4 regions of the Ensifer sp. Root1252 genome follow, and region 3 is predicted to be linked to each of the others. Evidence: predicted binding sites of a transcription regulator. Region 3 holds the regulator's gene; each other region holds the start of a gene.
What was found. Region 3 encodes LexA, which represses DNA repair genes until DNA is damaged. Its sites were predicted from a motif close to TGTTCNNNNTGTGTTCNG; they were not measured.

Region 1 (8,066 bases), on a different contig from region 3:
AATCGGAAGTGCTGGCGACAAAGTCGGCTGCCCGGCCTGAACGGCTGTGAGAAGGTTCCGTCACATCCTCATTAAGCTATTGCTCAAGCTTTGGCCACCGACCCCTTCCCAAGCCCCCTCCGCTTGCCTAACAATGCCGATCTGCCACCGGGAAAACTCGGGGCGCGCGCGCACGCACGCGACAATCCGGAAGGGGAAACGGATGTTCAATGTCGACCTCCTGGTCAACGCACTCACCACCCTGCTCGTCACGCTCGATCCGCCGGGGCTCGCCCCGATCTTCCTGAGCCTCACCGTCGGCCTCAGCCGGCAGGAACGCTTTCAGGTCGCCACACGCGGCTCGCTGATCGCCTTCTTCATCCTTGCCGCCTTCGCCGTCTTCGGTAACGGCATTCTCGGCCTGCTCGGCATATCCATCGGTGCCTTCCGCATCGCCGGCGGTCTGCTGCTGTTCTGGATTTCCTTCGAGATGATCTTCGAGAAGCGTCAGGAGCGAAAGGAAAAGACCGGCGAAAACGCCACCACCAAGGACCACATCCACAATATCGCGGTGTTCCCGCTTGCCCTGCCGCTGATTGCCGGGCCGGGCGCGATCTCCGCGACGATCCTGCTTGCCGGCTCGTTCCCGACGGCGGTCGAGCGCACGCAGCTGTTGATCGTCATCGCGCTGTCGATGGTCAGTCTTTTCCTGGCGCTTGTCATCGCCGAACGCATCGACCGTTTTCTCGGCGTCACCGGCCGGGCAATCCTCACGCGCCTGCTTGGGGTCATCCTGGCGGCACTTGCAGTCCAGTTCGTCGTCGACGGCGTGAAATCGGCAATGGCGGTCTGAGGGGCCATCGGGACGTTTGAGCGCTTCCGCTTTGGATAGAGTTGCGGAAGCGTCCCGTCTCCTGGTCATACGCACTTCCGGACGGAAAACCGCTTCGCACTTTTCCTGGAAATGCTCCAACCGACAGAAACGTTCATTCGAACGCAAAAAGGGCCGGTTTCCCGGCCCTTTTTCAATGTCACGATATTGCCATTAAAGGCCCGTGCCGTTCCAGTCTGCTCACCAAAGGGCGTCCGCAACTGAAAATCGCCGTGTTCGCGTGGCTCAGAACGGGATGTCGTCGTCGAGATCGCGCGAGAAGTTGCCGCCACTCTGGCTGCCCTGACCACCCTGGCCGCCGCCGGAGCGACCGCCGCCGGAGGACTGGCGCGGCTGCTGATCGTAGTCGTCGTAGCCGCCGCCAGCGCCGCCACCGAAATCGCTGGAGCCGCCACGGCCGGCGCCGGAGCCGCCGCCCTCGCCGCGACCATCAAGCATGGTCAGCGTCGAGTTGAAGCCCTGCAGCACGATTTCGGTCGAGTAACGATCATTGCCCGTCTGGTCCTGCCATTTGCGGGTCTGCAGCGCGCCTTCGATATAGAGCTTCGCGCCCTTCTTGACGTATTGCTCGACGACCTTGCACAGGCCTTCGTTGAAGACGACGACGGTGTGCCATTCGGTCTTTTCCTTGCGCTCGCCGCTGTTGCGGTCACGCCAGGTTTCCGATGTGGCAATGCGCAGGTTGGCGATCGGCCGGCCGTCCTGCGTGCGCCGGATTTCCGGGTCCGCCCCGACGTTTCCGACCAAGATCACCTTGTTGACGCTACCAGCCATATTGCTTTTCCCGTGGTTTTGCCGCGCCGCCGGCACGGCTTTCGAATTTCAAGAACGCGTATCTTAGCGGTCCGCTGCCGCGGATACGCCCCGCATCATACATAATCCACAACAGATTTAGTCGATTTGCGTGTTGTTTGTTCTTTCTTTGTTCTAATATTTCCCTATGATCCTGTCAACCGAATCGAAATGGCCACCAGTTTTGCCGATTGCGCCTCGACATGGGCGTTAGCGTCATTACATAGGGGGCTTTCAACCGACATGCAAAAGCTGGCTTCCGATGAGCGAACTCAAGACCATCTCCATTCGTGGCGCGCGCGAGCACAATCTCAAGGGCATCGATCTCGATCTGCCGCGCAACAAGCTGATCGTGATGACAGGGCTTTCCGGCTCCGGCAAGTCGTCGCTCGCCTTCGATACGATCTATGCCGAAGGCCAGCGTCGCTACGTTGAGAGCCTGTCTGCCTATGCGCGCCAGTTCCTCGAGATGATGCAGAAGCCGGATGTCGACCAGATCGACGGCCTGTCGCCGGCAATCTCGATCGAGCAGAAGACGACCTCGCGCAACCCGCGCTCGACGGTCGGCACCGTGACCGAGATCTACGACTACATGCGCCTGCTGTTTGCGCGCGTCGGTGTGCCCTATTCGCCGGCGACCGGCCTGCCGATCGAAAGCCAGACAGTCAGCCAGATGGTCGACCGTGTGCTCGCCTTCGGCGAAGGCACGCGTCTTTATATTCTTGCGCCGCTCGTGCGCGGCCGTAAGGGCGAGTACAAGAAGGAACTCGCCGAACTGATGAAGAAGGGCTTTCAGCGCGTTAAGGTCGACGGCACCTTCTACGAGATCGCCGAGGTTCCTGCCCTCGACAAGAAGTACAAGCATGACATCGACGTCGTCGTCGACCGTGTCGTCGTGCGGCCCGATCTCGCCTCGCGGCTTGCTGACAGCTTGGAAACATGCCTGACGCTGGCCGACGGTCTCGCCGTTGCCGAATTCGCCGACAAGCCGCTGCCGCCGGAAGAAACCGCGGCCGGTGGCTCGGCCAACAAGTCGCTCAACGAAACCCATGAGCGCGTGCTGTTTTCGGAAAAGTTCGCCTGCCCGGTCTCCGGCTTTACGATTTCCGAGATCGAGCCGCGCCTGTTCTCATTCAACAATCCCTTCGGTGCCTGCCCGACCTGCGATGGCCTCGGCAGCCAGCAGAAGATCGACGAGGCGCTGATCGTACCAGAGCATAACAGGACGCTGCGTGATGGCGCGATCGCGCCTTGGGCCAAATCGTCGTCGCCCTATTACAACCAGACGCTGGAAGCGCTCGGCAAGGTTTTCGGATTCAAGCTCGGCAATCGCTGGAGCGAACTGTCCGTCGACGCGCAGAAAGCCATCCTGCACGGCACCGAAGAGAAGATCGTCTTTCATTATGAAGACGGCGCTCGCTCCTACAACACCACCAAGAATTTCGAAGGCATCGTGCCCAACCTCGAACGCCGCTGGAAGGAAACCGACAGCGCCTGGGCGCGCGAGGAGATCGAGCGCTATATGTCGGCTGCCCCCTGCCCGGCCTGCGCTGGCTTCCGCCTGAAGCCGGAGGCGCTCGCCGTCAAGATCGACACGCTGCATATCGGCCAGGTCACCGAGATGTCGATCCGCATCGCACGGGACTGGTTCGAGGCATTGCCGGGACATCTCAACACCAAGCAGAACGAGATCGCCGTTCGCATCCTCAAGGAGATCCGCGACCGCCTGCGGTTCCTCAACGATGTCGGTCTCGAATATCTCAGCCTGTCGCGCAACTCCGGCACGCTGTCGGGTGGTGAAAGCCAGCGTATTCGCTTGGCATCGCAGATCGGCTCTGGTCTGACGGGCGTGCTCTACGTGCTCGACGAACCGTCGATCGGCCTGCACCAGCGCGACAACGCCCGCCTGCTCGAGACGCTGCGCCATTTGCGCGACATCGGCAACACGGTCATCGTCGTCGAGCATGACGAGGACGCTATCCTGACGGCCGACTATGTCGTCGACATCGGCCCGGCCGCCGGCATCCATGGCGGCGAGGTCATCGCCCAGGGTTCGCCTGCCGACGTGATGTCCAATCCGAAGTCGCTGACCGGCAAGTATCTCTCCGGTGAACTGTCGGTTGCCGTCCCGAGCGAACGCCGCAAGGCGAAAAAGAAAAAGGAAATCACCGTCGTCGGTGCACGCGCCAACAACCTGAAGAACGTCACGGCGTCCATTCCGCTCGGCATTTTCACCGCGGTTACGGGCGTGTCCGGTGGCGGCAAGTCCACCTTCCTGATCGAGACGCTCTACAAGGCCGCCGCCCGCCGTATCATGGGCGCGCGCGAAAACCCGGCCGAACACGATCGCATCGACGGCTTCGAGCACATCGACAAGGTGATCGACATCGACCAGTCGCCGATTGGCCGCACGCCGCGCTCAAACCCGGCGACCTACACCGGTGCCTTCACCCCGATCCGCGACTGGTTTGCCGGTTTGCCGGAAGCCAAGGCCCGCGGTTACCAGCCCGGTCGCTTCTCGTTCAACGTCAAGGGTGGGCGCTGCGAAGCCTGCCAGGGCGACGGCGTCATCAAGATCGAGATGCACTTCCTGCCGGATGTCTACGTCACCTGCGACGTCTGCCACGGCAAGCGCTACAACCGCGAAACGCTGGACGTGCATTTCAAGGGCAAGTCGATCGCCGATGTGCTCGACATGACCGTCGAGGAAGGCGTGGAGTTCTTTGCTGCCGTTCCCGCAGTGCGCGACAAGCTGGTGACGCTGAACCAGGTGGGGCTTGGCTATATCAAGGTCGGTCAGCAGGCAAACACGCTCTCGGGCGGCGAAGCCCAGCGCGTCAAGCTCGCCAAGGAACTGTCGAAGCGCTCCACCGGACGCACGCTCTATATTCTCGACGAACCGACAACCGGCTTGCATTTCCACGATGTGGCAAAGCTTCTTGAAGTTCTGCATGAACTCGTCAACCAGGGCAATTCGGTCGTGGTCATCGAGCACAATCTCGAGGTGATCAAGACGGCCGATTGGGTCATCGACTTCGGTCCCGAAGGTGGCGACGGCGGCGGCGAAGTCATCGCGAAGGGCACGCCGGAGGATGTCGTCAAGGAGCCGCGTTCCTATACCGGCCAGTTCCTGAAGGAGCTTTTGGAGCGTCGTCCGATGAAAAAGGTTGAGGCGGCCGAGTGAGCGTCTCGGGCAATAGGCGGAGCGACACCGTCGCCGGCTTCGCGATGATGCGGCCGGCGACGCTAGATGACCTGCCCGCCGTGCGGGATATCACCGTTGCCGCCTACGCGCCTTATACCGACCTGCTCGGTGGACTGCCTTTGCCGGTTACCGAAGATTACGTGCCTCGCATCGCCCGCGAAGAGGTCTGGATCCGTGACGATGGCGATGCGGTTTCTGCGATTGCCGTTTTCGAACGGCATGCGGATCATCTTTTGATCTTCAGCATTGCCGTTGCGCCCTCCTTCCAGCGTCAGGGGCTAGGGAGCGAGCTGTTGCGGTTTGTTGATGCACAGGCGGAGGAATGCGGCGTGGCAGACGTGCGGCTCTATACCAATGCGCGGATGGAGCGAAACATCGCGCTTTATCGTGCCTATGGTTTTCAAGAAACGGGTCGCCGCCCGAACCCCTATCGGCCAGGGTGGACGCTGGTGGATATGGCCAAGCCCGCGAGGCAGATGGCGTCCGAACGAAACTAGTTGCGGCTTGAATTCGCCGCCATGAGGAGGATGGGATGACGAAATCCGGAAAGATCCGCGTTGGTATCGGCGGTTGGACCTTCGAGCCTTGGGAGGGCACGTTTTATCCCGACAGCCTGTCGAAGAAGCGCCAGCTCGAATTTGCCGGCAAGGAGTTGCGAGCGATCGAGGTCAACGGCACCTATTATTCATCGCAGAAGCCGGAAACTTTCGCCAGGTGGGCAGCCGAAGTCCCTGATGATTTCATCTTCTCGCTGAAGGCCAGCCGCTTCGTCACCAATCGCAAGGTTCTGGCCGAAGCTGGTGAATCCATGCAGAAATTCCTGACGCAGGGGCTGACAGAATTAGGACCCCATCTCGGGCCGATCCTGTGGCAGTTCGCGCCGACGAAGAAGTTCGAGCCGGAAGATTTCGAAGGCTTCCTCAAACTTTTGCCGGAAAAGCAGGACGGTCTGCCGCTGCGCCACGTCGTCGAAGTGCGCAATCCAACGTTCCAGGCGCCCGAGTTCGTCGACCTGCTGGAAAAATACAAGGTGGCCATCGTTCTGGCAGAACATGCGGACTATCCGATGATCGCCGATGTCACTGCCGATTTCGTCTATCTGCGCCTGCAGAAGGGCAGCGACGATATCAAGACCTGCTATGCCGCCGACAAGCTTGATCTCTGGGCGGATCGCGCGAAAACCTTTGCCGCCGGCGGGGAGCCGGGTGATCTCGCCAAGAACGCGCCCGATCGCAAGGCAAAGAAGGAGCCGCGCGATGTCTTTGCCTTCTTCATCACCGAGGGCAAGGTGAACGCGCCGAATGGCGCGCGTGAGCTGCAAAAGCGCGTTGATTGATGTCAAGTTCAGGCGCGGGGGACCTTCCCGCGCCTCTCCACGCGACCCTAATTGTTCACCCCCAAAACCTGAAAACGAATCAATTTGTAGTGCCCCTCACATCGGCGTTGGTTGTGCAATCGCGGTTGCCCCTGGGGATGCTATTTATGTGCTTTTTTACCCTTCAAAAATTTGATTTTTCGCCTGCCGCTGCGGCAGTGTCACAGGCAACCTGCCGAAGTGCCTGATTTACAAGGCATTGGCCGCTGTCCCCGTTTTCCACAGCCGATCCACACAACATCTAGCGCTCAAACTTCCGTCACAAACCACCCCTTGACGCCTTGGGACGATTCACGGTTAATGGATTTCACGTTGCGACGGCGGCGGACCGGATTGTTTTGAGCCCGGTTCATTTCACGAAATCGTCGGTTCTGACATGCGGCAAGCGCGGGTTCCCCGCTTGAGCCGCAGTGAGGAATCCTGTGCGCTTTTTCGGGCCCGCTTGAGCAACTTTTGGCTGGCATAAAGAAGCTGTTGATACTATATTTAGTGTTTGCAGGCAGCCTATCTCACAAGATACAGGGTCACCCAGATCTGGGTTTCCCTTCATGGATGGAAGCTGAGACTGGCTGCGGAATGCCTCCGCGGTCGGGCGGGGACACTTGCGCCTGTGGCGGGCGCTCGCAACACGAAGGACACGGGATAATGCTGATCGAACGTCGTTTCACCAAGGCTGGGCAATCCGCCTATGCGGAGATCGAATTCCGCAAGGCTACGAGTGAAATCAAGAATCCCGACGGCTCGATCGTGTTCCGTCTGGCCGATATCGACGTGCCGGCACAGTTCAGCCAGGTTGCCGCCGATATCCTTGCCCAGAAGTATTTCCGCAAGGCCGGCGTGCCGGCGAAGCTGAAGCGCGTCGAGGAGAATGATGTCCCCTCCTTCCTCTGGCGCTCGGCTCCCGACACGGATGCGCTGAAGGCGCTGCCGAAGGACGAACAGTACGGTTCCGAAACCGATGCCCGTCAGGTTTTCGATCGCCTGGCCGGTACCTGGGCCTACTGGGGCTGGAAGGGCGGCTATTTCGCCAGCGAAGAAGACGCCTCCGCCTTCCGTGACGAACTTGCTTATATGCTCGCCACCCAGCGCGTTGCGCCGAACTCCCCGCAATGGTTCAACACCGGCCTGCATTGGGCCTATGGCATCGACGGCCCCGGCCAGGGCCACTTCTATGTCGATCCCTTTACCGGCAAGCTGACCAAGTCCAAGTCGGCTTACGAACACCCGCAGCCGCACGCCTGCTTCATCCAGTCGGTTGCCGACGACCTCGTCAACGAGGGCGGCATCATGGACCTGTGGGTGCGTGAAGCGCGCCTGTTCAAGTATGGCTCCGGCACCGGCTCCAACTTCTCGCATCTGCGCAGCGAAGGCGAAAAGCTCTCGGGCGGCGGCAAGTCCTCGGGCCTGATGTCCTTCCTGAAGATCGGCGACCGCGCAGCCGGCGCCATCAAGTCGGGCGGCACCACCCGTCGCGCCGCCAAGATGGTCGTTGTCGATATCGATCACCCGGATATCGAGGAATACATCAACTGGAAGGTCAAGGAAGAGCAGAAGGTTGCAGCGCTCGTCACCGGCTCGAAGGTCGTCGCCAAGCATCTGAAGGCGATCATGAAGGCCTGCGTCAACTGCGACGGCACGGACGACGCCTGCTACGACCCGAAGCAGAACCCGGCGCTCAAGCGCGAGATCCGCGCTGCCAAGCAGTCGCTGGTGCCTGAAAACTACGTCCAGCGCGTCATCCAGTTCGCCAAGCAGGGTTACAAGGACCTTGAGTTCAAGACCTACGACACCGACTGGGATTCGGAAGCCTATCTCACGGTTTC
Region 2 (8,066 bases), on a different contig from region 3:
CGTGCGCCCTTTGCGACGATGTGTCCTCGGGTCCACATAGCCCCCAAGGGATGCATGCCCCAGGGAATGCGCACCTGACGCGCCGGCTCGACCGCGGTTCGGATACACGAACGGCGGAGGATATGGCATGACGGGAATACATTTGATCGAACGCGAGCAGTGGGCTGAAAAGCCCGATGTCTGGCAGGGCGAGTTCCAGGGCGGCTCCTATGGCGCCGACGTTTCGGTGATGTTTTATACCACCGACAAGGTTGGCGGCGGGCCGAAGCTGCACCGTCATCCCTATCCCGAGACCTTCATCATCCGCACCGGCCGCGCGCTGTTTACCGTCGGCGATCGCAAGATCGAGGCAGAAGCCGGGCAGATCGTCGTGGCGCCGGCCAACGTGCCGCACAAGTTCGAAAACCTCGGACCTGGGCGCCTGGAAACCACCGACCTGCATGTGACCGGTGCGTTTGCGACGGAGTGGCTGGAATAAGCAAGAAGCGGCAACTCAGTATAGAGGAGGACACCACCTCCCTGCGTCGTCGACACGACGCAGCTGGATTCCTGTGACAAGCACAGGAATGAGGGAGCGCTAGGAGGTGTCGCAGCGCGCATGCCGCGTTTGCGGAGATGTGCGATCACGTCGGAAACGGGCTCGGTTGGCCGCAACAGTTCCATGCCCTCATTCCTGTGCTTGTCACAGGAATCCAGCCACGGCGCGTCGGCGCCGTGATTGAAGCGTGCTCGAAGGAAAACCTGCCCGTTCCGCTCAGCCTTTCCTTATTTCGCTCAGCGTGCGCGTCGGGGTGATGGCTTCCGGATCGAGCTTGATCTCGATGATCGCCGGCTTGCCGCTGGCGCGGGCGCGCAGGAATGCATCGGCAAACTCCTCAGTCTTTTCCACCGTCTCGCCGTGGCCGCCATAGGCGCGGGCAAGGGCGGCAAAGTCAGGATTGGTCAGGTCCGTGGCGCTGACGCGGCCGGGATAATCCCGCTCCTGGTGCATGCGGATCGTGCCGTAGATGCCGTTGTTGACAACCACAGTGATGATCGGCAGGCGGTAACGCACGGCAGTTGCGAATTCCTGACCGTGCATCAGGAAACAGCCGTCGCCGGCAAAGCAGATGACTTCGCGATCCGGGTGCAGATGCTTGGCGGCAACGGCTGCCGGCAGGCCGTAACCCATGGAGCCGGAGGCGGGGGCTGCCTGTGTTGCGTATCTGCGGAAGCGGTGGAAGCGATGCACCCAGGTGGCGTAGTTGCCGGCGCCGTTGGTGAAGATGGTGTCTTCCGGTGTGTTCGCCTCGATCCAGTTCATGATCGGGCCCATGCGCACGTCGCCGGGGCCGGTTTCCGGCGGTGTCGACCACTTGAGGTAACCTTCATGCATCGCCCTGGTGCGTGCCGACCACACCGGCTCGGCCGCTGGCGCGAGCCCTTCGAGTGCTGTGACGAAATCGCGGGGGCTGGCGGCGATCGGCAGTTCCGGCCGATAGACGCGGCCGAGTTCGGATGCATCGGGGTGGACATGGACAAGCGTCTGGCGCGGATAGGGCGCATCCATCAGCGTATAGCCGGACGACGGCATTTCGGAGAAGCGCCCTCCGACCAGAAGCACCAGATCAGCTTCCTTGATCTCTTTTGCCAGCGCCGGGTTGATGCCGATGCCGACATCGCCGGCATAGTTGGGGTGCAGGTGGTCGAACAGCATCTGGCGGCGGAAGGAGCAGCCGACAGGCAGGCTCCAGCGCTCGGCAAAGCGCTGGAATTCGGCGACGCTGTCAGCCGTCCAGCGCGTGCCGCCGAGGATGGCGATCGGGCGCTTGGCGCCTTCGAGCAGCGCGCCGAGCTGCTTGATCTGGGACGGACCCGGATGGCCCTCGACCGGCTGGTAGGGCTTTGCCGCTGGCGCCTCGGCGCTGCGCGTAAGCATGTCCTCGGGAAGCGTCAGCACGACCGGGCCCGGCCGGCCTGAGGTCGCGACCGCGAAGGCGCGGGTGACGAATTCGGGAATGCGGGCGGGATCGTCGATCTCGCCGACCCATTTCGCGACCTCGGTGAAGGCGCGGCGATATTCGATCTCCTGGAAGGCTTCGCGCTCGCGAGCCTCGCTCTGGACCTGGCCGATGAACAGGATCATCGGGATCGAATCCTGCCGGGCCACATGCAGGCCGGCCGACGCATTGGTGGCGCCGGGGCCGCGCGTTACCATGCAGATGCCGGGCTCGCCGCTGAGCCGCCCCCAGGCATCGGCCATCATTGCAGCGCCCCCCTCCTGGCGGCAGACGACGACATCGATGTCGGTGTCGTAGAGCGCATCCAGCACCGCCAGATAGCTTTCCCCCGGTACGCAGGCGATGCGTTTGACGCCATTGGCGACGAGCGCGTCGACGACGAGCTGACCTCCAGTTTTCATGCTTTCCTCCCGATAGTCATTCTTTTGTTTTCAGATCACTTGTTTTCAGATCGCCGGCGAAACCGGAGCGATGCTCGCGGTCTTGTCGACCCGGCGTTCCCGCCAGATGATGTAGAGGCCGGAGCCGATGATGATGGAAATGCCCAGCCATTTCAGCGCGTCGGGCAGGTCGCCGAAGACGAGCCAGCCGAAGATCGTCGCCGAGACGATTTCGAGATATTGCAGCGGCGCCAGCACCGAGGCGGGGGCGGAGCGATAGGCATAGACCCCAAGCACGCCGGAGATAGTGGCGGTGACGCCGACGCCGAGCAGATAGAACCAGGTGTTGCCCTCGGGCCAGACCGGGTCGAAGATACCAGATCCGCTGCCTTCGCCGAGCCAGAGCAGTACGAGACAGAAGAGACCGCCCCAGATGCCGGCATGGAACTGCATCGACCACGGGTCCTCATTCTGCGCCACCATGCGCGTCACCAGCAGGAACACCGCCAGGCCGAAGGCGGCGACGATCGGCAGCAGCGCGATCAGGCCCACCTCCTGCATGCTTGGCTGGATGACAAGGAGCGCGCCGAGGAAACCGACGGCACAGGCGGTGTAGCGCCGCCAGCCGATCGTCTCCTTGAGGAAGATGCTGCCGAGGATGGTGAGGATGATCGGCTCGACGAAGAAGATGGCGATGGCGTCGGCCACCTCCATTACCTTCAGCGTGGTGATGAAGGACAGCATGGTGACGACAAGCAGGCCGCCGCGCAGCGCGTGCAGCCCGGTCTTGCGCCAGGTGAGGTCGAACAGGCTGCCGCGCACGAGCACGATCGGCAGGATGAAGACGACCTGCAGGATGAAGCGCACGGCGGTGATCTGTGCCGACGGTACTGTCGAGATCGCGAGCTTGGCGAAGATGTCGATCAGCGGCGACAACAGCACCGAAAGGACCATCAGCGTCAGGCCGAAGGAGATGCGGTCATTGGCGTTGGAGGTCTTGGGGAGGGACATGTCTGCCATGATGATGTCGGGTCAGGTCCTCTTGCCGGCCACAGCCTTGGCGGCAACAGAATGGCCGACAGAAGATTTGCCGACGGCCGATTGGCACCAGGCCGCAAACTCCGCTGTTGCCTTCTCACGGCCGATTTCGTTGAGCGTCTCGTGGCGCATGCCCTCATGGATCGTTACCGATACATCCGTCATTCCGCGCGCCTTCATGCGCTCGCCGAGCCAGCGGACGGCACCGCCGTTTTCGGTCGAGGGATCGGCGCTGCCGCCGACGAGATGAACAGGCAGGCCGGCGGGCAGGCGCGCCAGCCGGTCGGCCCGTGCGCCGGCAAAGGCGAGCCGCATCAGATCCAGCCAGAGCGACACCGTCGCGTCGAAGCCGCTCAGCGGATCGGCGATATATTTGGCCACCTCCGCCTCGTCGCGCGACAGCCAGTCGGAATCGGTCTTGCGATCCTTGATCGCCTGACCCCAGGCGCCAAAAGTGAGCTTCGACAACAGCGGGCTCGGCACATCCGAGCCCTTGAGCGCCTTTTCGATCTTCAGGATCAACTGGCCGCCGCGCCCGGCGATACCAGGGCGGAAATTCGAGTTCCAGACGGCGAGTGCATCGTAGAGACCTGGATCGGTCTCGGCGGCGTTGAGCGCGATCAGCCCGCCCATCGAGTGACCGAAGAGGATGACCGGCAGGCCGCCCGGATGGGCGGCGGTGGCGAGCGTGCGCATGGCCCTGATGTCGGCAAACACCTTGTCGAGACCTGAGCTGTTCGAGAACATGGCCAGCGGCGCATCCGGCGCGCGCGTCGCGCCATGTCCGCGATGGTCGTGGGCATAGACGTGAAAGCCGTGGCCGGCCATCGCCTCGGCAAAACGGGCATAGCGGCCGGAATGTTCGGCAAGGCCATGGCTGACAAGAAGAATGCCACGCGCGTCGGCAGCTGCCGGAAAATGGCGCCAGTTCAAGATAGCGCCTGTCGGGCTCTGATGCGTCCTCACCTGCCCGAACATGCCTTCTCCCGGACCAATCGTCAGACTCTGCCGATATCAAATCGATTTACAGGGGAAAGGCAATCGCTGCTTGTTGATCGTTACGCATGAGGTCACAAGCGATTTCGCGGACCTGTAATTAACAGTTGCAATTTTCCCGTTTTGAGCGATATTTGTTCCCGTTTTGTTTTATCGGGAGAGTGTCATGGCATGTTGGAGTAAAGCGGTATCAAGTCCAATGACAATTGTTGCGATGGCGCTGGCAATGCTGCTTGCTCCATCCTCGTTTGCCTTGGCGCAAGAGAAGGTTGATGCCGCGGCGGAAGGCGCCTCGGGCCGCACGGAATATGTGCTTGCCGTCAGCTGGCAGCCGGGCTTCTGCGAGACGCGGCCGCAACGCAAGGAATGCGCCAACCAGACGGCCGAACGTTTCGATGCCACGAACCTGTCGCTGCACGGGCTCTGGCCCTTGCGCAAGAGCTATTGCGGGGTGGCGGCCGAGATGCGCACCCAGGACCGCAAGGGCGACTGGCTCGATCTGCCGAAGCTCGCCATGGCCGATGATACGGCGGCGCGGCTGCTGGTCGCCATGCCGGGCGTTCAATCCGGCCTCGATCGTCACCAATGGTTGCGCAGCGGCACCTGCCAGACGGCACCGGTCGACGACTATTTCGCCACGCAACTGCATATGCTCGACGAGCTCAACCGGTCCGCCGTCGGCGCGCTCTTTCGGGCGCGTATCGGCTCGGAACTCGATGAGAAGGCGATCAAGCAGGCTTTCGACCAGAGCTTCGGCGCAGGGGCCGGCGACCGGGTGCGCATGCGCTGCCAGACGGTCGCGGGACGCAGCGTCATCACCGGCCTGACGATCGGCTTGACGGGAGACGTTTCGGGCAAATCCAGCCTCGCGCCGCTGATCCAGGCGGCGGGGCCGACGGAGTTCAAATGTGCCAAGGGCATTGCTGACGCGGCAGGCCGCGGATAGCGGCTGACAAGGCGCTCCGGCATGGGATAGGCGGGGGCAAACGCCTTTGGCGATTGCCCCTTTGCACTAATTCGCCTACATAGCGGGCAAATTTCCTTCCCATGCGGAGCATTCTTTTATGGCACGTCAGTTCATCTATCATATGGCCGGGCTCAATAAGGCCTATGGCGCGAAGAAGGTCCTGGAGAACGTTCATCTGTCGTTCTATCCGGACGCGAAGATCGGTATCCTCGGCCCGAATGGTGCCGGTAAGTCGACGGTGCTGCGCATCATGGCCGGCCTCGACAAGGAATATACCGGCGAGGCCTGGATCGCCGAAGGTGCGACCATCGGCTACCTGCCGCAGGAGCCGCAGCTCGACCCGACCAAGACCGTGCTCGAAAACGCCATGGAAGGCGTTGCCGCCAAGACGGCGATCGTCGAGCGCTACAACGAGCTGATGATGAACTATTCCGACGAGACGGCGGAAGAGGGCGCAAAGCTTCAGGACATCATCGACAGCCAGAACCTGTGGGATCTCGAGAGCCAGGTCGAAATGGCCATGGAAGCGCTGCGCTGCCCGCCGGGTGATGCAGACGTCACAAGTCTTTCGGGCGGTGAAAAGCGCCGTATTGCGCTCTGCAAGCTGCTTCTGTCGCAGCCGGACCTGCTGCTGCTCGACGAACCGACCAACCACCTCGACGCCGAGACGATCGCCTGGCTCGAAAAGCACCTGCGCGAATATCCCGGCGCCGTGCTGATGATCACCCACGACCGCTACTTCCTCGACAACGTCACCGGCTGGATCCTCGAACTCGACCGCGGCCGCAGCATTCCCTACGAGGGCAACTATTCGGCCTACCTCATCGCCAAGGCCAAGCGCATGCAGCAGGAAGGCCGCGAAGAGGCTTCCCGCCAGAAGGCGATCGCCCGCGAGCAGGAATGGATCGCATCCAGCCCGAAGGCCCGTCAGGCCAAGTCCAAGGCGCGTATCCGCTCCTACGACGAACTGGTCAACGCCGCTGAAAACCAGCGTCCGGGCGACGCGCAGATCATCATCCCGGTCGGCGAGCGTCTCGGCCAGGTGGTCATTGAAATGGACGGCGTCACCAAGGGGTACGGCGACCGCCTACTCATCGACGGCCTGTCGCTGAAGCTGCCGCCGGGCGGCATCGTCGGCATCATCGGCCCGAACGGTGCCGGTAAGACGACGCTCTTCCGCATGATCACCGGCCAGGAACAGCCCGACAGCGGCTCGATCCGTATCGGCGAAACCGTGCACCTCGGCTATGTCGACCAGAGCCGCGACGCGCTCGACGGCAACAAGACCGTCTGGGAAGAAATCTCCGGTGGTGCCGAAGTCATCAAGCTCGGCAAATACGAGATGAACTCGCGCGCCTATTGCTCGACCTTCAACTTCAAGGGCGGCGACCAGCAGCAGAAGGTCGGCAATCTTTCGGGTGGTCAGCGCAACCGCGTTCACCTCGCCAAGATGCTGAAGAACGGCGGCAACGTGCTGCTGCTCGACGAACCGACCAACGACCTCGACACCGAGACGCTGGCGGCACTTGAAATCGCGCTGGAAAACTTCGCCGGTTGCGCCGTTATCATCAGCCACGATCGCATGTTCCTCGACCGTCTGGCGACCCACATCCTCTCCTTCGAAGGAGACAGCCAGGTCGAATGGTTCGAAGGCAACTTCGAAGACTACGAGAAGGACAAGATCCGTCGCCTCGGCCCGGATTCGGTCAACCCGAAGCGCGTCACCTACAAGCGCCTGACGCGCTAACACTCTGGCACGTCGCGTGAGCCTCGGCTTGCGCGACGTGCGCCCCGCTCAAAGCGTAGCGATTTCCAGGATTCGCTTGCTGCGCCGTAAGCTCTGGTTTTGCACATTTCGTTATCGCAAAACCGCAGCGCACCTTTGGGTGACGTGCTTTCAGCCCTGGCTCGGAAACGATTTAAGGGAGAAGGCATGCCACAGCTTTGACGTTGCGGCATCCTGCCCCGTCTCGTTTCGCGCCAGTCTCAGCCGCCTGCTTGCATATGTCGTATCCCGAACCGATGGCTGGTTCGGGCGATACGCTCTCCCGCCAACCATTCCATAGAATGCGTCATGGACGCTGCGGTGCGTGACCCTTGCCGCTGGCCCTCTCGTTGAAACCGCTTCTTTGGATGCGTCGTCCACATTGCGCTGCGTTGAGACTGTGGGCATCCGCGGTCAAGGGCGGGAGCGGGCCGCGAGGCGGAGAGCGCAGGGCAGGGTCAGTGGCACGCCACGCCGCAAAGGCATCGTCAACGGGCGGAGCGCAAGCTTCGCCCGTTTGCGTGTCGAAACGGTGGAAAATCCTGTTCCTGGAGCGGCATAGTTTGGTCTCTTCGCGCAAATCCGCTTGCGCTACATCCGCAAATCACATAAACATATCTTTATGTGTTGATGGGGAATGATATGGCGGATCAGAGAGAGCTTGGTCTCGACGCGCTGGTGGATGTGCTGAAGGCTGCGGGTGAGCCGACCCGCATGCGCCTTCTCGCGCTGCTTGCCGCTGGGGATCTCACCGTCACTGATCTTACCGAAATTCTCGGACAATCGCAGCCCCGCATTTCGAGGCACCTGAAGCTCCTGGCCGAGGTCGAACTCGTCGACCGCTATCAGGAAGGCGCCTGGGCCTATTTCCGCCTTCGCCAGGAGGGCGCCCGCGTGTCGCTGGTCAGGGCGATGCTTGC
Region 3 (8,066 bases):
GCCGGCTCGCCGCTGGCCTCAAGCGCACGCCAGAACGGCGTGAACACGCGATAAGGGCCGCCACCCTTCGTGAGGAGCCGTGTCGGCTCATGCAACAGTTGCCCTGCAAAGCTGCTGACGGTGAAGCCGCGTTCAACGAGCGCTTTCTTCAACGGCGCATCGGTTCCTATTCCGCTCGGGTCGTAGCGGCGATTCCAGAACACGGTCGTCGCGCCCGATTCCCGCGCTATCTCGGCGATCACATCCAACGGCGCACCGGTCCGCAGGATAAAGTCGGAGCCGTGTGCCCGCAGCGATGCCCGCAATGCCTGGAGCGAATGGTGCAGCCACCAACGCTGCGCGCCACCAAGCGGCCCATTGCCGCTTTCCTCCGGTTCATTGATGTAGATCGGAATCACCGGTCCACCCGTCTGCGCCGCGGTGGCAAGTGCCTGATTGTCTTGAAGGCGCAAATCTCGACGAAACCAGACCAGAATCGGCGTTGTGGGATTTGCGCTCATGACATTCCCGGGGGCGAGGAAGGAGGAAGGCGTCGCCGGCACCATAGCCGCAAAATGAAAAAGAGCCATTCGGGCGTTACCGCGAATGGCTCTTTAAAAACTGGCTCCCCGGGCCGGATTCGAACCGGCGACCTGTCGATTAACAGTCGAATGCTCTACCGCTGAGCTACCAGGGATCATCTGCGCGGCGTGTCCTGCAGAAGTGAGGCTGCTAATACAAATGCTTTTCCGATTTGCCAAGCTGTTTTTTTAAAAAAAGTGAGAAGTTTTGTTGCGAGCCTGTGGAGAAGCCCCCAATTGTGGGAAAGGCAGCCGGATAGGGAATGATGCATAAAAACAGAAAACAGACGCATTTCGGCATAGACCCGCACACACGGCAGATCGTGCTTGGCAAATGGCGCCTGAGGCTGCCGGAATCACCACTGCTGCGCATGCTGGTTGGCGGGCTGCTGATATTCGGCGGCTTTCTCGGCTTTCTGCCCGTGCTCGGATTCTGGATGGTGCCCTTGGGCTTACTCATCCTCTCGCACGATATTCCTTCAGTACGCCGCCGCCGCCGAAGGTTCGCAGTCTGGTGGGCGCGCCGACGCAACGGGACGGGGTCTTCGAAGGAACGATGATTCTTTCGCGAGGGCGATCCTCGCTTCGACAGGGCGCCACAAGCTCACGCTACACGGAAGCCGAGCCTATTCGGCTCCTTCGTCGGCGACGATGTGGCGGCGGCTCCAATCGAATAAAAGTCATGGACCGCCGCGTCCTCCCGACCGACTTGTGCGCAAACTCCCGCATTCGGGCTGTCGTTGAAAACCATTCGGCAACGGATCGGCAGCATAATGCCGCCCGGATTAAGGATGGGGCGGAATGGCTAAGACCACGACAAGCCGCGGGCGTCGCCGCGGCAGCCGGACAAAGAAAAAGGGCGGAATGCTGCCCTGGTATCTCGCCGCGGTGCTGACAGTCGGCGGCGTTGTTGCGTACGACCACCGTGGACAGTTGCGGGATCTGCCGGGCGTTTCGGATGTGTTCGCATCGGCGCCCAAGTCGACATCCACATCCAGGTCGGACGATCGGCCGAAGGCGCAGGCCCGTGTCGCCATGCCCTCGGCTACGCACAAGACGAAGCCTGTCGACGGACCGATACCCGCAGTCAATGTCGGGTTGGCCGCACCGACACCCGTCGAGCGCCCGATCGCGCAGCCCACGGCCGTCGAGCCCCAGGCGAATCAGTTCTATTTCTGCGGTACCCGCAACGACAATTGCGTCGTCGACGGCGGAACATTCCGCTACCAGGGCGAGGAGATCCGTGTCGCCGACGTCGATGCACCGCGAATCAAGCAGGCGAGTTGCGATAGCGAACGTGCCCGCGGCTTCTACGCCAAGCAGCGATTGCGCGAGTTGCTGAACGCCGGCGAGTTCAGGCTGATCGAGGCCATCGGCAGGAGCGACGACAAGAACAGCGAAAAGCTGCGCGTGGTGATGCGCGACGGCCGCTCTCTCGGCGCCGTGCTCGTATCGGAGGGCTTGGTTCGGCCCTGGAAGGGACAGCCCAAGCCCTGGTGTTAGACGGTGCTCGGCGTCATCAGAGAGAATGATGAGGGCCGGAAGCGTGTAGCCGTCTAAGTTATCCACCGAGCGCGATATCAATACCGATTATCAACCCCAGAGCCGATAGTGCCAGAAAGAACACAACAAGAGAGCTTGCTAGAAGCAGCTTGATGGGATTGGCTCGGAAATCTGCCTTAAGGTTCGGGAAAATTGGCGACATGTCCAATCGGCCGGTCACCGCGAGCTGGAATAGACGCCAGATTGCGACCGCAATGCACATTCCACAGAAAACTACCGTCAGTATGAGCTTGGGTAGATGATCAACTCTGGATTCAACGTCCAATTCCCTGAAGAATCTTGGTGCAAGGTAGCTTTACCGTGAAACGGTGTACAAGGTAGCAGCGCCCCGCGACGTCGGAAGAAGGGTTGGACGGAAGATTCGGGCCGTCTGTCGAAATGGTAAATCCATCCAATTGCCTCGTGTCGGACGCTGCCGTATAGCGCCCGCCGCCTGTCGTCGAAGGGGTTCGCGGCGATCCGTTATGGGGCCGGATCGGTAAGCCTGTGGAAGAGTTGGAGAAAGATGGAATTTCAGAAATGCCTGAGGACGTTTTTCAGAAATCCCCTCTTGCGCTCTTTCTATATTCATTCTAAACGCTCGCCACGACTTGATAATCTCAGTCGATGAGGCCTCGTGGCGGAGTGGTGACGCAGAGGACTGCAAATCCTTGTACCCCGGTTCAATTCCGGGCGAGGCCTCCAAAGCCACTCCTAAGTAGTTGAATTAGTTTCGCTATTTGGACTGCAGGATTTCATCTGCTGCCACACATTCCTCTTGGTGTGGCAATTGGTTCCCGTTATCTCCCTCTTCGACGTTCGATCCAAGCAGCAGATTGCCGATTCCATCCCCATTGCTTCTGGCAACACTCTGCCTCGTCAAGCGCGCCCGTTCGCGTTCCGCGAGTAGATCTTCGACGTCTTGGCGGCGCAACGAACGCCCCCCTCATTCAGGGTGCAGCAGTTTGAACGGCTGCGGCCGGCGTCCTGCCAGCCGCGCCTGTCGTCACTCCGCCGGGATAAACTTGAGCGTTCCTGCGAGCCTTGGGCCGGTCGATCCCTTCGTGTCCATCGGGTGGTTGATGCCGTCGTTCACCGGTAGCTCCTCGAAATCGAATGGGCTTATGCCTTCAAGGCACGCGGCGTTGACGCCGTAGAAATCCGGGTTCGCGCGCGGCTTGTGGAATGTGTAGATGCCGCACTTCGAGCAGAAGTAATGCTCTGCAGCCTTCGTGTTGAACTGATATTTGGTGAGTGCCTCGCCGCCGGAGAGAACCGTGACCCCGTCCTTGGCGGCAGAGACGGCAACCGCGCCCTTCAACTGGCAATAGGAGCAAGTGCAACGGCGGGCGGTGCGGAGGCCGCTCTTCAGTTTCACATTGAAGCGAACCGTTCCGCAGTGGCAGGCTCCGTCAAGGTTCTGAACATCGAGATTCATCCAATCATCCATCTGATTTTGAAGCGCATTTGATGAGCTTTCTTATGAGGTGGGTTGCTTGTGCTCAAGCGCATTCGGGGGCAGTCTCAATCCAGAGGACCGCACTCCCGTTGAGGCCGTTCGTTGTAGGGCCATCAGCCGATTGGGCTCAGGCGCGGGGTACGAGGCGTCTCGTCGCGCATCGGGCACATATTCAGACCAAGTGCCCGATACGTGCGCCAGCACGCTTTCGTGCTCCACGTCGGGGACGTTCCGCGGCCCGAGCCGATGCGTCGCAAGAGCGCTCGGCCAACGGATCGTGCGGAGAAAAAGCCTACGGCCGTTCGCATCCGTCCTGCATCATCCGCGCGAGGAGCGAACAGTCCGCGTCGCACCGTTGCCTTTCTTGGGTACGAACCTAGTTACCCATACCGTACCCAAGCGAGGAATTGCTGAATGAACCGTAATGGGCTCTATCTGATCATTGCCATGCTCGCCGTCGCCGTCATTGGTCTCGGCGCCTATGTCTACCGCGAGGAAACAAAACCGACCGGCGTAGAGATCAAGATTGGCCAGGACGGGGTTTCCGTTCAGGAGAATTGAGCGCCATCGGCCACACGCTCAACAGGTTTGGCAGCGGCGAATGCCGCTGGCGGTCGACGCCCCACGCGAGGTTCAAGGCGAACGCAGATCCGAAGGCGGTCGAAATACCGGCCATCGGTGGCGTAAGCGGCCGCGTGCTCGTTGCGAGCGTCAACGAAAGTGTGACGTAGATAGGGCGGGCGAGCGCGTGATTCAGCCCCTCGCACGATGAAAGCAACAAGTCACCCAGCGCCTGCGCGATTGGCTAAAGCGGTTCTCCGTCAATAGCAGCCCGATTGTCGAAAGTGAAACGCTGTGCGTGCCTGCGCAAAGGACATGCTGCCGGCACGCAGGTACGGTTTTCGGGGGGCAAGGAACATGGGCCAATGCGGCGCGTCCAACACGCGCAGCGAGGCTGCCCGCCTCGCAGCCAACCACTGTTTTCAAAGCGCAATTCGACCGGGCTGCGCTTGCCCGCCAGTTTGCGAACGTCCGCAGTCGCCAACGACATGGCCTTGCGAGGACGCGCCCCGAAATGGTGATTCGGTCACTATTGTCAGTGCTGAAAATATTGTCTCTAGACAGAACTGGGAATGAATATCCCAACAGCGCGACCCGTATAGGTAGTGTCAAACAAAGCCAACAATGGAGGAAAAGACATAAAATGAAATATAAGATCGCCCTGACTGCTCTTGCCATTCTTGCCGTAACGACGGCCACCGCAAGCGCTGAGGATCTCGTCTTTCAGCTTAAGAACAAGACGAATGCCGTTTTGACGAACTTCTACACATCGCCGGTCGGTGTTGATCAGTGGGAAGACGACGTCTTCGGGCGGCAGGTGCTTAATCCGGGCGAAAGCATGGAAATTACCATCGCCGACGGACGTGATGTCTGCAAATACGACATGCGCTTTGAATTCGAAGAAGGTTCCGGTCTCGACACGACTGAAGACAAGCAGGATCTCTGCGAGTTGGGCGAGTACTCGATTCACGAGTAAAATCCGTCGAGCGTGAAAAACACTCGATCCGAAAATCTCCGTCTCGCTACCCTATGTGGCGAGACGTTGAAGTAAGAGAGCGGCTGGCCGGCATGAAGGCGGCTAGAGCGTTTCCGGTTTAAACGGAGTCACTAGGCGCTCTATCTATTTGTTTTTACGCATTTCCTGGCGGAAAGCCGCTCCGCACTTTTCCTCGAATTGCGCTGGCGTGAGACGGGCTTAGTGGTAGCGGCGGATCAAGCCGACGAGCTTGCCCTGAATCTTGACCCGGTCAGGCCCGAAGATGCGCGTCTCATAGGCCGGGTTGGCGGCCTCTAGAGCAATTGAAGCGCCCTTGCGCCGGAAGCGTTTCAACGTTGCTTCCTCGTCATCGACTAGTGCCACGATGATATCGCCGGGATTGGCCGTGGTGGCATTGCGGATGATCACCGTATCGCCATCGAAAATGCCGGCCTCGATCATCGAATCACCCTTCACTTCAAGGGCGTAGTGCTCGCCGCTGCCGATCATATCGAGCGGCACGGTAATGTCGTGGGTGTTGTTCTGTATCGCCGAGATCGGCACGCCGGCGGCAATGCGGCCCATCACTGGAACCGACACGGAGCTGTTGTCGGCAACCGGCAGCGTTTTCGCCGCGGGGGCAGGGGCGGGCGGTTTGCCAAGGCTACCCTCGATGACGCTCGGCGAAAACCCGCGACGGGGCTGCGCGCTCGCAGCATAGGCTTCCGGCAGTTTGATGACTTCGAGCGCTCGGGCGCGGTTGGGAAGCCGGCGTATGAAGCCGCGTTCCTCGAGCGCTGTGATCAGCCGGTGAATGCCCGACTTGGATGCCAGGTCGAGTGCATCCTTCATCTCGTCGAAGGACGGCGGTACACCGGACTCCTTCATTCGTTCATGGATGAAAAGAAGCAATTCCTGTTGCTTGCGGGTCAGCATGGCAAGTCGCTCCAGAGGCGTGAAACAAATCAAGAACAGACACTATCTGTTCCATATGTGTTCCGCAAGTGCCTAAAATTCTGTGAATGTTGGTTCAATCAAGCGCAGATTGACCAACTCGTCGCTGCACGCGCCGCGCGAGGCTGATATGCCTCCTTCCGTTTATGGAATGAGGGTTTAATGACGAAGCTGATTCAAATCTTGCTGACCATCGTTGTCGCCGCGACCGCGATCCTTGGGTTTCGCTGGTATCAATACGTGGATAACAAGCAGAGCCCGTTTGACGAAGTTGGTATCGCGTTGAATGCGGCGATGCCCGGGCCGCTCAATCAATGGGGTTGTGACCGGCTGAAGCTGACATTTGGCAACGGACACCCGCCGCACGGTTGCGCCGCGGCCGATGGGACGCAGTGGAAATAGCCTGCCATCAAGGGATCAGCAGAAATATCGATGGGCGATCTGCTAGAGGAGGCCTGAATCAGGCCGGCTGCGTCGCGGAGCAGGCGTCCTCGAATTCCTTGACGGTTTCCGCGGAGTTGTCCTCCGGCAGCACAGCGTCGGCCGCTTCGGTCGCGACCGGCGTGTCGCCTTGATAGACGAAGGACTGGATGTAGTAGGCGATCGTTCCCTTCCAAACGTTCCGGCCGTCTATCTGCTGGCAGGGCACGGCCGTTTCGAAGTCGGCTTGCAGGTCGTCGACCGTGGCAGCGCTGAGGGCGATGTTAGGCGATGCGATAATCGAGGCGATAAGCAAGGCTGCAAGCACGGTGAACGTCCACTAGATCAGAGGTGGCGGCGATGGTTTGGTTAACGATGTGAACCGTGCTTTCGTTCCGAAGTCCAGCAAGCATGCCGGGCACTGTGCCGTGTTCAACAGTTCTTTGCGAAAGGCGAGCACTGGTGCTCAAGCTGTGGCAATGAAGGCACAAAGATTGGCGTGAGGTGCGTTGGCGTTTTCGATTTTCCGGCGCCCGCCTCAAAGCGTGGCGCTGGCAGCTGATCAACAATACCCGCCGCAAATGCTTCCGATGATGTTGGACGCCGTAATGGAGTGCGAGTGGCCAGCGGCATCCGCCTGTAGCGATCTTCGCATCTCCAGCCAAATACATACGACGTTCAAACGCGCTACGAAACCGGCATCTGACCGCGGGTGCTCGACCAGTCGCGCCGGGATGTCGCGGAGACGTTGCGCACCCCAGTTCGACTGGCCACTGACGGATATCTCTCTCGTGTCGTTAGTTCGAGAGGTTAAAGCCGACCGTCTTACTTCTTGTCTTTCTTGCCCAGGGAGAAACTGCTGCCGGCCAGCTTCACCTGTGAGCCTTCCGTCACAACGGCGGCTTTGACAGTCTTGTCCTTCTTTGGCTTTCTAACCTCGCGGTTACTTCGCACTTGACCTTTTGCCATGATCGTCTCCTTGGAAGGTGTGCCGGGGAACCCTGCATGGGCGCCGAATGCCGGCAAACCAGCCTGCATTGATACCGCCGTAAGTCAATGACGGTGCCGGTGGATCACTGTTTTGCCGGCGTTGCGTCGCGCATTCGTGCCCGGTGTCCGGGCACTGCGATGATAACGTCGCTTCGGTCACTTACCGTTGCGCCCCTGGGATGCTGTCGCAGGCCCTATGACGGCAGCAACTTCGGTTATCTTGTTCGCCGGAAATCCGGCGCGTTCCGAATGTTCGCGAATGACGTCGGCGCTTGATGCCTCGTGGACGCAGTAAATCTTGTCGCCGGCGACATAACTGGTGATCCATGTATATGGTACGCCAAGATCGGCGACGACAGCATTGGATTTTGCCGATAATGCGCAAAGGTCGTCCTGGTTGAGCTTGTCGGCCCCTGGGACGTCGCGTTCAATGATGTAGGTGGGCATCGTTCAGTTCCTCGGTTGTTGGAGGACTGAATATCAAGAATATCTAATATAATTGAAGTCAATACTTTCCACCGGTGATGCGGCGATTCACGACGATTTCCCTGGAAGTATAGGATCAAGCAGCGGAAGGGGCTCCACCGGGACTGGCGTCCGATCA
Region 4 (8,066 bases), on a different contig from region 3:
CCATGGCGGAAATGCTGGAATTCTTCGAGCGGTTCGACATCGAAAAGTACGGCACCGACGGCGGCCCGCTGCATGATCCGACCGTCATCGCCTACCTCCTGCGGCCGGAGCTTTTCACCGGTCGTGACTGCAATGTCGAGATCGAAGTTCAGTCGCCGCTGACATCAGGCATGACCGTGGTCGACTGGTGGCAGGTCACGGGCCGCACGCACAATGCCAAGGTCATGCGTCATATCGACGATCAGGGTTTCTTCGACCTGTTGACAGAGCGGCTGGCGCGCATCTGATCGCCGCGAGCCAAAACCACAAAAGAAAACGCCGCCCCGAGAGGCGCCGTTTTTTTGCTTTATCGATTACTGGATCAGAACTCTTCCCAATTGTCCTGTGCCAACGCGTTGGCGCCGGACGTCTGTGTCAGGACGCGTTGGGTCGATGGCGTATAGCCGGCGCGCGCGGCACTCGGTGCCGGACGGGTGTCGCGGGCATAGGTAGGAGCCGGTGCGGGTGCCGGGCGTTCGGCCGAGCGCATGCGCTCGGCCGTACCGCGCAACATCTCCGTCGAGTTCGGCTGGGCTGCCGTCGTTCCCGAGCGCTGAGCGACGCGGAAGCGGGCGACCAGCGTGCTCAGCGAGCGTGCTTCCTCGTTGAGCGCCATGCCGGCGGCAGTGGTTTCTTCGACCATCGCGGCGTTCTGCTGGGTCACCTGGTCCATCTGGTTGACGGCCGAGTTGATCTCCTTGAGGCCGACGGCCTGTTCGGAAGCCGAACTCGAGATCTGGCGGATGAGGCCGTTGATCTGCACCACCTGTTCGGCGATCTTTTCGAGCGCGCCGCCGGCGCGACCGACGAGGTCGACGCCTTCGCGCACCTGGCCCGCCGAGGTGTTGATCAGCGTCTTGATCTCCTTGGCAGCGTTTGCCGAGCGTTGGGCAAGCTCGCGGACTTCCTGGGCGACGACGGCGAAGCCCTTGCCGGCGTCACCGGCGCGCGCGGCTTCGACGCCGGCGTTGAGCGCCAGCAGGTTGGTCTGGAAGGCGATCTCGTCGATGACGCCGATGATGCGGCTGACCTCGTGCGACGACTGCTCGATGCCCTTCATCGCGGCAATCGCCTTCTGCACCACTTCGCCGGACTGTCCGGCATCGCTGCTGGCCACGTCCACCGACTTGGCGGCGACCTTGGCGTTCTCGGCGCTGGCGTTGACCTGCGAGGTCAGCTCGTCGAGAGCTGCCGCCGTCTCTTCCAGGCTTGCCGCCTGCTGTTCGGTGCGGTGCGACAGATCGTTGGCGGCGCTGCTGATCTCGCTGGTGCCGTTGCCGATGTTGACGACGGAGTGGTTGACGGTGCGGATCGTCTCTTCGAGGCTGTCCATTGTCGCGTTGAAGTCGCGCTTCAGCTGGGCATATTCACCGGGGAATTCGTCGGTGATGCGGAAGGCGAGATCGCCGGAGGAGAGGTGCGAAAGACCCTTGCCGAGGCGGGCGACGATGTCGCGCTGGAGGGCGCTGGATTCGGCCCGCTCGGTCTCGGAACGGCTACGCTCGTGTTCCGCCTGCTCGCGCTCGTGGCGGGCTTCGCCTTCGAGCCGCTTGGTGTCGGCCAGCTGGTGGCGGAAGCCTTCGAGCGCCTTTGCCACCTGGCCCGTCTCGTCGGAGCGGTCCTGGCCGGTGATCGAATTGCCGTAGTCGCCGTTGCTGAGGTTGCGGACGTCCCTGACGAGGCCTGCAAGCGGCTGCTGGACAAAACCACGGACTGCGAAGTAAAGGCCGAGCAGCACCGCGCCGAGAACGACCAGGCCCCCGATGATCATCATGTAGGTCTGGTCGCGGACCGGCGCGTTGATCGCCGTGCGCGGCACGTCGACGAGCACGATCCAGCTGGTGTTCACACCCGAAACGGCGAAGGGGTAGACAACGCGGTCGAAGGGCTCGTTGCCGTCGTAGGACAGGTTCTTGACGACGCCCGAAGTTCCCGAAGCCAGTGCCTTCTTGACGACCTCGTTGCCTTCGCCGTCATAATCCTTGAGCAAAAGCTCCGGGATCGGCGCGACCAGCCACTTGCCGGTCTGGGACAGCAGGTAGACGCGGCCGGTTTCGAACGGCTTCAGCTTGGAGAGGCCGTCCGCCAGCGAAGCGAGCGAGATGTCGACGCCAGAAACGCCGATCAGCTTGCCGTTGGACGTGACCGGATAGGCGATCGAGCTCATCGCAGTCGGGACATCGGTGTCCTGCGCGGTATAGGGCGGGGTGATTGCGCCCTTGCCGCTCTTTGCCGCAAGGCTGTACCATTCCGCCGCGTAGTCCGCGCGGAAGGTCGAGAACTGGATCTCGTTTTCGCGGTTTTTCGACCAGTAGGGCGCAAAGATGCCTTCCTCGTTGGCACCCAGCTCCTTGTTGTTGGCCACGTCCTCCTTGCGGCCGTCAAAGGCCTTGGGCTCTTCGGCAAACCAGCTGCCGAAGGCGAATGGGTTCTGTTCGAGATTGGCCCTGAGGATGTTGATTACACCGGCGCGTTCCATCGATTTTTCCGCGTGGCTGCGGCCAAGGATGCCGGCCATCGAGCGCGAAGCGCTTGCCAGTTCGCCGATGCCGCCGGCGATATCAGAAGCGATGGCTTTCGCTTCGCCGGTTGCCTGGTCGAGCACCAGCGTTTCGACGCGCTCCTGTGTCTGGGAGATGAGAACGAAGTTCGAGGCGAGCAACACGAGCGCGATCGTGCCGCCTGTCACCGCGATCAGCTTGGTCGCCAGCGATTTGGCTTGGAACTTGAACATGAAATCCTCACGTGCTGGGAGGTCCGCAGGAGACAACCTGCGGCGAACGCATTTCACAATGTGGGTGAAACTCCATCATGGAGCGCCAGATGCCGACCGGCATTAAGGAGGCTGCCCATTCCTTGGGGAACCGGCTTTCTCATGGTCTTGAATAGCCGAGCAAATCTTAAGATTGGGCCAACGCAACGGCCAATTCATGCGCCGCTCATGGAGAATTTCCGCGCAAAGTTTTACCTCCGCGACAAAGACTGTCCGGATTGCGCAAAGGCTGTCGAAGAGTGATTTTCAGGGTCGTTGCCCGCTGAAAGGGCGCTTTCGGCACAGCAGGAACGGAAAGCCTCGCCGTTCAAACCAGGTCGCGCGACGGGCGTCAAAGTCTGCCCGGAAAAGTGTGCAGCTATTTGCGATAACGACATCGGCAAAAGCGAGAGCTTTGAAGTGCGGCAATCGAACGATCGCAACGCACTTCAAGATCGGATCAGGCCCTTAGATGCGCGGCTCGACTTCCGAGGCAAGCGGGATCGAGGGCTGGGCGCCGCGCTTCAGGCAGGCGAGTGAACCCGCCACCGCGGCGCGTCGGAGCGCGTCGGGAAATGCGAGCTTCTCGTCGAGGCTTGCAGCCAGGTAACCGCAGAAAGTATCGCCGGCACCGACGGTATCGACCGGGTCGATCTTTAGGCCGCGGGCGCGATGGACCTCGCCTTCGTGCACGGCGATGACGCCTTCCGCGCCCAGCGTGACGATGACTGTGTGGCCGGTTTCGGCGTGCAGCTTTCTCATTGCCTCTTCGCGTTCGTGACCTTCGATCCCGGTCTTGCCGGCCAAAAGTTCGAACTCCGTCTCGTTGGCGATGACGATATCGGCCAGCCGGCCGAGGCGGGCCGCTTCCGGGGTCAGGGGCGCGATATTGATGACGGAGCGAATGCCCTTGCGCCGGGCTTCCGAGAGCGCCTTTTCCACCGACGCTGCCGGTATCTCCAGCTGCAGCATCAGGGTGTCGCCGGCGTTCAGGCCACCAACGGCGGCAACTGCATCGGCTTCGTTGACCGTTGCGTTGGCGCTGGCAACGACGACAATGACATTCTCGCCTTCACCGCCGACGAGGATATGGGCCGTGCCCGTCGGCTCCTCGACGGTTTTGGTCAAGGACAGGTCGGCGCCGGCCTCCCGCAGCAATTCGAGCGCGCCGTCGGCAAAGCTGTCCGAGCCGACGGCGCCGGCCATGTGAACGATGGCGCCGGCACGCCGTGCGGCCAGCGCCTGATTGGCGCCCTTGCCACCGGCGGCAGTCGAAAAGCCCGAGCCGGCAACGGTTTCGCCCGGCTTCGGCAGACGCGCGGTCGTGGCGATCAGGTCCATATTGATGGACCCAAAAACAGTGATCATGTGAAGATGTCCCGTCGAATTGCTGATTTTGGCCGGAGAGTGCCCGAGACCGTCAGTCCTCGTCAACCACCCTGAGGCGCAATTGCCCGACGCGATTGTCGACGGCATGGCGCGGTTCTTCCGGTCGTGCCGCACCTTCCGCCTCAAGTTCCAGCGCTTCGATCTTGGCGCCGCGGCGGGAAAGCTTGCCCGAGGAGATGAGGATCTCTTCGACATCCTTCTGGCTCATGGCGAAGTGACCCTGCAGCTTGCGGACCCGTTCGTCGAGGCGCGTCAAGTCCTCCATCAGCCGCCCCACTTCCCCCTGGATGAGATGCGCCTGCTCGCGTATGCGGGCGTCACGGAGGATCGACTGGATCACCTGGATCGACAGGAGCAGCAGCGACGGCGAGACGATGACGATCCGCTGGCGATGCGCCTTCTGGACGATCGCTTCGAAATGCTCGTGGATTTCAGCGAAGATCGATTCCGAGGGAACGAAGAGGAAAGCCGTCTCCTGCGTCTCGCCGGGGATCAGGTACTTGCTGGCGATATCGCGGACATGCACCTCCATGTCGCGGCGGAACAGTTGCACCATCTGTTGCCGGCGCTCAGGCGTTGCAGCGTCCCGCATGCCGTTCCAGGCCTCCAGCGGAAACTTCGCGTCAATCACCAGCGGCGGTTGGTCGTTCGGCATGCGGATGGTGCAGTCCGGCCGGGCGCCGTTGGAAAGCGTCGTCTGGAAGGCAAAGGCGCCCATCGGCAGGCCGTCGGCGACGATCGTTTCCATACGCGACTGGCCGAAGGCGCCGCGTGTCTGCTTGTTCGAAAGGATGGCCTGCAGCCCGGCCATGTCCTTGGCCAGCGACTGGATGTTGTTCTGGGCGGTGTCGATCACTGCCAGGCGCTCCTGCAATCGCCGCAGGTTTTCGTGCGTCGCCTTGGTCTGCTCGCTGATCGAGGCGCCGATCCGGTGCGTCATGCCATCGATCCGCTGGCTCAGCGTCTGGTTCAGTTCCGCCTGGCGGCTGCCGAACACGTCGGCCATTGCCGCGATGCGGCCCTGCATTTCCGTCTGCGCTGCCAGCAGCATGGCCATCTGCTCGTGACGCTCGTCGTCGCCCGCCCGCCGCCGCCGCGAAACGGTCATCAGCACGAAGCCAATCGCCAGCACGGCCAGAACCATGCAGAGATGGGCGACAGTGACCGGCACGGTGCCGATGAGAAAAACAGGCTGGTCAAACGAAATTGGCGCAGGTTCCATGCGGCAAGCCTAACAGATTCTTTTTTGAAGACCAGATCAAAACGAGAACATTTACCCGGCGCGGTTAACGGGAGACGACATTGCCGCGATGCCCGTAGCGTGCGCGCCAATTTTCTTGCACCCGGATGGAAAGATCGGTTATGGGAGCGATATGACGATCAAGCCGCTTATCATCCTTCCCGATCCTGTTCTGCGTCAGGTCTCGACCCCGATCGAAACCATCGATGCCGACATCCGTCGCCTGGCCGACGATATGCTCGAGACGATGTATGACGCCCCGGGTATCGGGCTCGCCGCCATCCAGATCGGCGTGGCGAAACGCATGCTGGTTCTCGACGTCTCCAAGGAAGGCGACGAGAAGACCCCGCACGTTTTCATCAATCCCGAAATCGTCGCTTCGTCCGACGCGTTCTCGGTCTATGAAGAAGGCTGCCTCTCCATTCCGGATTATTATGCCGAGGTGGAGCGTCCGGCGGAGGTCACCGTCAAGCACCTCGACCGTGACGGCAAGGAACAGATCGTCAAGGCCGACGGCCTGCTGGCGACCTGCCTGCAGCATGAGATCGATCACTTGAACGGCGTGCTGTTCATTGACCACATCTCCAAGCTCAAGCGGGACATGGTGATCCGCAGGTTCACCAAGGCTGCAAAGACCCGCGGCGCCAAGGCGATCTGATCCCGAGGAAAGCGCCCGCAGGGCGCTTTGTCGTTGAGGGGCTTGATTTGAGGCGCGTAAACCCGTTTGAAGGGGCCTGATTTCAAACGGTCGGAGTATCCGCCTTGTCGCTTCGCATCATCTTCATGGGAACGCCGGAATTTTCCGTACCGACGCTTGCCGCACTCGCAGGGGCAGGTCACGAGATCGTTGCCGTCTATACCCAGCCGCCGCGGCCCGGCGGACGGCGCGGGCTCGACCTGCAGAAGTCGCCGGTGCACCAGGCGGCCGAGCTGCTCGGCGTTCCCGTGCTCACGCCCGTCAACTTCAAGGACGAAGCCGATCGCCAGACCTTCCGTGATTTCAATGCTGACGTTGCCGTTGTCGTCGCCTATGGCCTGCTGTTGCCGGAAGCGATCCTGACCGGAACGCGGCTCGGCTGCTATAATGGCCATGCCTCGCTCTTGCCGCGCTGGCGTGGTGCGGCTCCCATCCAGCGTGCCATCATGGCCGGCGACCATGAGACCGGCATGATGGTGATGAAGATGGACAAGGGGTTGGACACAGGCCCGGTCGCGCTCACCAAGGCGGTGCAGATCGGCGAGACGATGACGGCGGGCGAGCTGCATGACCGGCTGATGCAGGTCGGCGCTAACCTGATGAAGGAAGCGATCGGCAAGCTTGAGGCCGATGACCTGCCACTGACCGAGCAGGCGGGCGAGGGCGTCGTCTACGCCGCCAAGATCAGCAAGGCCGAGACTCGCATCGATTTTGCGAGGACCGCGCGCGAAGTGCACGACCATATTCGCGGCCTGTCGCCTTTTCCCGGCGCCTGGTTTGAGCTCGAGATCGCCGGCAAGCCGGAGCGCATCAAGGTTTTGAACTCCGAGCGCGTGACGGCGGCAGGAACCGCCGGAACGGTGCTCGACGACACTCTCACCATTGCCTGCAGCGACGGTGCCGTGCGGCCGACGCGGCTGCAGCGGGCAGGCGGCAAGGCTCTCAGTGTTGCCGATTTCCTGCGCGGTACGCCCATCGCCGCCGGCACGAGGGTCGGCTGATGCCGCGCTTTCGACTGATCGTCGAATATGACGGCTCCAACTATGTCGGCTGGCAGCGCCAGGACAACGGCGCTTCCGTCCAGGGCGCGATCGAAAAAGCGATCCTGTCCTTGACCGGCGAAACCGTCTCGATCCGCGGTGCCGGGCGGACCGATTCCGGCGTTCATGCCGTCGGGCAGGTGGCGCATGCGGACCTGACGCGCGAGTGGAAACCTCACACGCTGCGCAATGCGCTGAACGCGCATCTGGGCATGGCCGGCGAGGGCGTCTCGATCCTCGACGCCCAGGAAGTCACAGACGCCTTCGACGCACGGTTTTCGGCGCTGCGCCGGCATTATCTCTACCGCATCATCTGCCGTCCGTCGCGGCTGGCGCTGGAGGCGAAGCGTGCCTGGTGGGTGACGAAGCCGCTCGATCACGAGGCGATGCATGAAGGCGCGCAACGGCTCGTCGGCCACCACGACTTCACCACCTTCCGCTCCGTCCATTGCCAGGCGACAAGCCCGATGCGCACGCTCGACCGGCTGGATGTCTCTCGCACCGGCAATCTGATCGAAATTCGCGCCACGGCGCAGAGCTTCCTGCACAATCAGATCCGTTCCTTCGCCGGCTCGCTGAAGCTGGTTGGCGAAGGCAAATGGACGCCGGACGAGCTGCAGGCGGCACTCGAAGCGCGCGACCGCAAGGCCTGCGGTCCGGTGGCGCCGCCCGACGGGCTTTATTTCATGCAGGTCGATTACTGAGGAAGGTAACGTCGCGCGCAGATGGCGCGTGACGTCTGTCAGGTCGGGATAAGGCCGAAGAACTGCTGCAGCAATTCGCCCATCATCATCGACGGCAGCAGGAAAAGCGCCGTCAGCGCCGTGGCCAGCAAGGTCTGGTTTCCGGTAATGATGCGCAGCAGCCGGAAGAGTATGCCGATGCTGACGAAGAGCAGCACCAGCCAGA

Region 1: a site for LexA is predicted at 1,784-1,801, ahead of uvrA (excinuclease ABC subunit UvrA). Genes of this name have one in related genera too.
Region 2: a site for LexA is predicted at 4,550-4,567, ahead of ASD02_RS13225 (ribonuclease). Genes of this name have one in related genera too.
Region 4: a site for LexA is predicted at 5,435-5,452, ahead of ASD02_RS02715 (DNA recombination protein RmuC). Genes of this name have one in related genera too.

Annotation. Positions count from the first base shown of each region.
Region 1 covers NZ_LMDT01000012.1:826,360-834,425, reverse strand. The annotation lists gene ASD02_RS16535 (MarC family protein) at 203-832, shown strand; gene ASD02_RS16530 (single-stranded DNA-binding protein) at 1,097-1,645, opposite strand; gene uvrA (excinuclease ABC subunit UvrA) at 1,926-4,847, shown strand; gene ASD02_RS16520 (GNAT family N-acetyltransferase) at 4,892-5,365, shown strand; gene ASD02_RS16515 (DUF72 domain-containing protein) at 5,401-6,204, shown strand; gene ASD02_RS16510 (vitamin B12-dependent ribonucleotide reductase) at 6,889-8,066, shown strand, end outside.
Region 2 covers NZ_LMDT01000012.1:138,930-146,995, forward strand. The annotation lists gene ASD02_RS13205 (cupin domain-containing protein) at 128-478, shown strand; gene ASD02_RS13210 (thiamine pyrophosphate-binding protein) at 755-2,401, opposite strand; gene ASD02_RS13215 (DMT family transporter) at 2,447-3,400, opposite strand; gene ASD02_RS13220 (alpha/beta hydrolase) at 3,413-4,396, opposite strand; gene ASD02_RS13225 (ribonuclease) at 4,614-5,360, shown strand; gene ettA (energy-dependent translational throttle protein EttA) at 5,479-7,128, shown strand; gene ASD02_RS13235 (metalloregulator ArsR/SmtB family transcription factor) at 7,789-8,066, shown strand, end outside.
Region 3 covers NZ_LMDT01000006.1:9,840-17,905, reverse strand. The annotation lists gene ASD02_RS08135 (deoxyribodipyrimidine photo-lyase) at 1-500, opposite strand, end outside; tRNA gene ASD02_RS08130 (tRNA-Asn) at 602-676, opposite strand; gene ASD02_RS08125 (hypothetical protein) at 827-1,120, shown strand; gene ASD02_RS08120 (thermonuclease family protein) at 1,362-2,063, shown strand; tRNA gene ASD02_RS08110 (tRNA-Cys) at 2,734-2,807, shown strand; gene ASD02_RS08105 (GFA family protein) at 3,109-3,540, opposite strand; gene ASD02_RS39160 (hypothetical protein) at 3,976-4,122, shown strand; gene ASD02_RS08100 (hypothetical protein) at 4,766-5,098, shown strand; gene lexA (transcriptional repressor LexA) at 5,318-6,034, opposite strand; gene ASD02_RS08090 (hypothetical protein) at 6,215-6,454, shown strand; gene ASD02_RS08085 (hypothetical protein) at 6,513-6,800, opposite strand; gene ASD02_RS39155 (hypothetical protein) at 7,298-7,441, opposite strand; gene ASD02_RS08080 (DUF4242 domain-containing protein) at 7,619-7,909, opposite strand.
Region 4 covers NZ_LMDT01000001.1:551,289-559,354, reverse strand. The annotation lists gene ASD02_RS02730 (nucleoside hydrolase) at 1-287, shown strand, start outside; gene ASD02_RS02725 (methyl-accepting chemotaxis protein) at 362-2,773, opposite strand; gene ASD02_RS02720 (ribokinase) at 3,260-4,159, opposite strand; gene ASD02_RS02715 (DNA recombination protein RmuC) at 4,212-5,402, opposite strand; gene def (peptide deformylase) at 5,554-6,078, shown strand; gene fmt (methionyl-tRNA formyltransferase) at 6,183-7,118, shown strand; gene truA (tRNA pseudouridine(38-40) synthase TruA) at 7,118-7,861, shown strand; gene ASD02_RS02695 (hypothetical protein) at 7,900-8,066, opposite strand, start outside.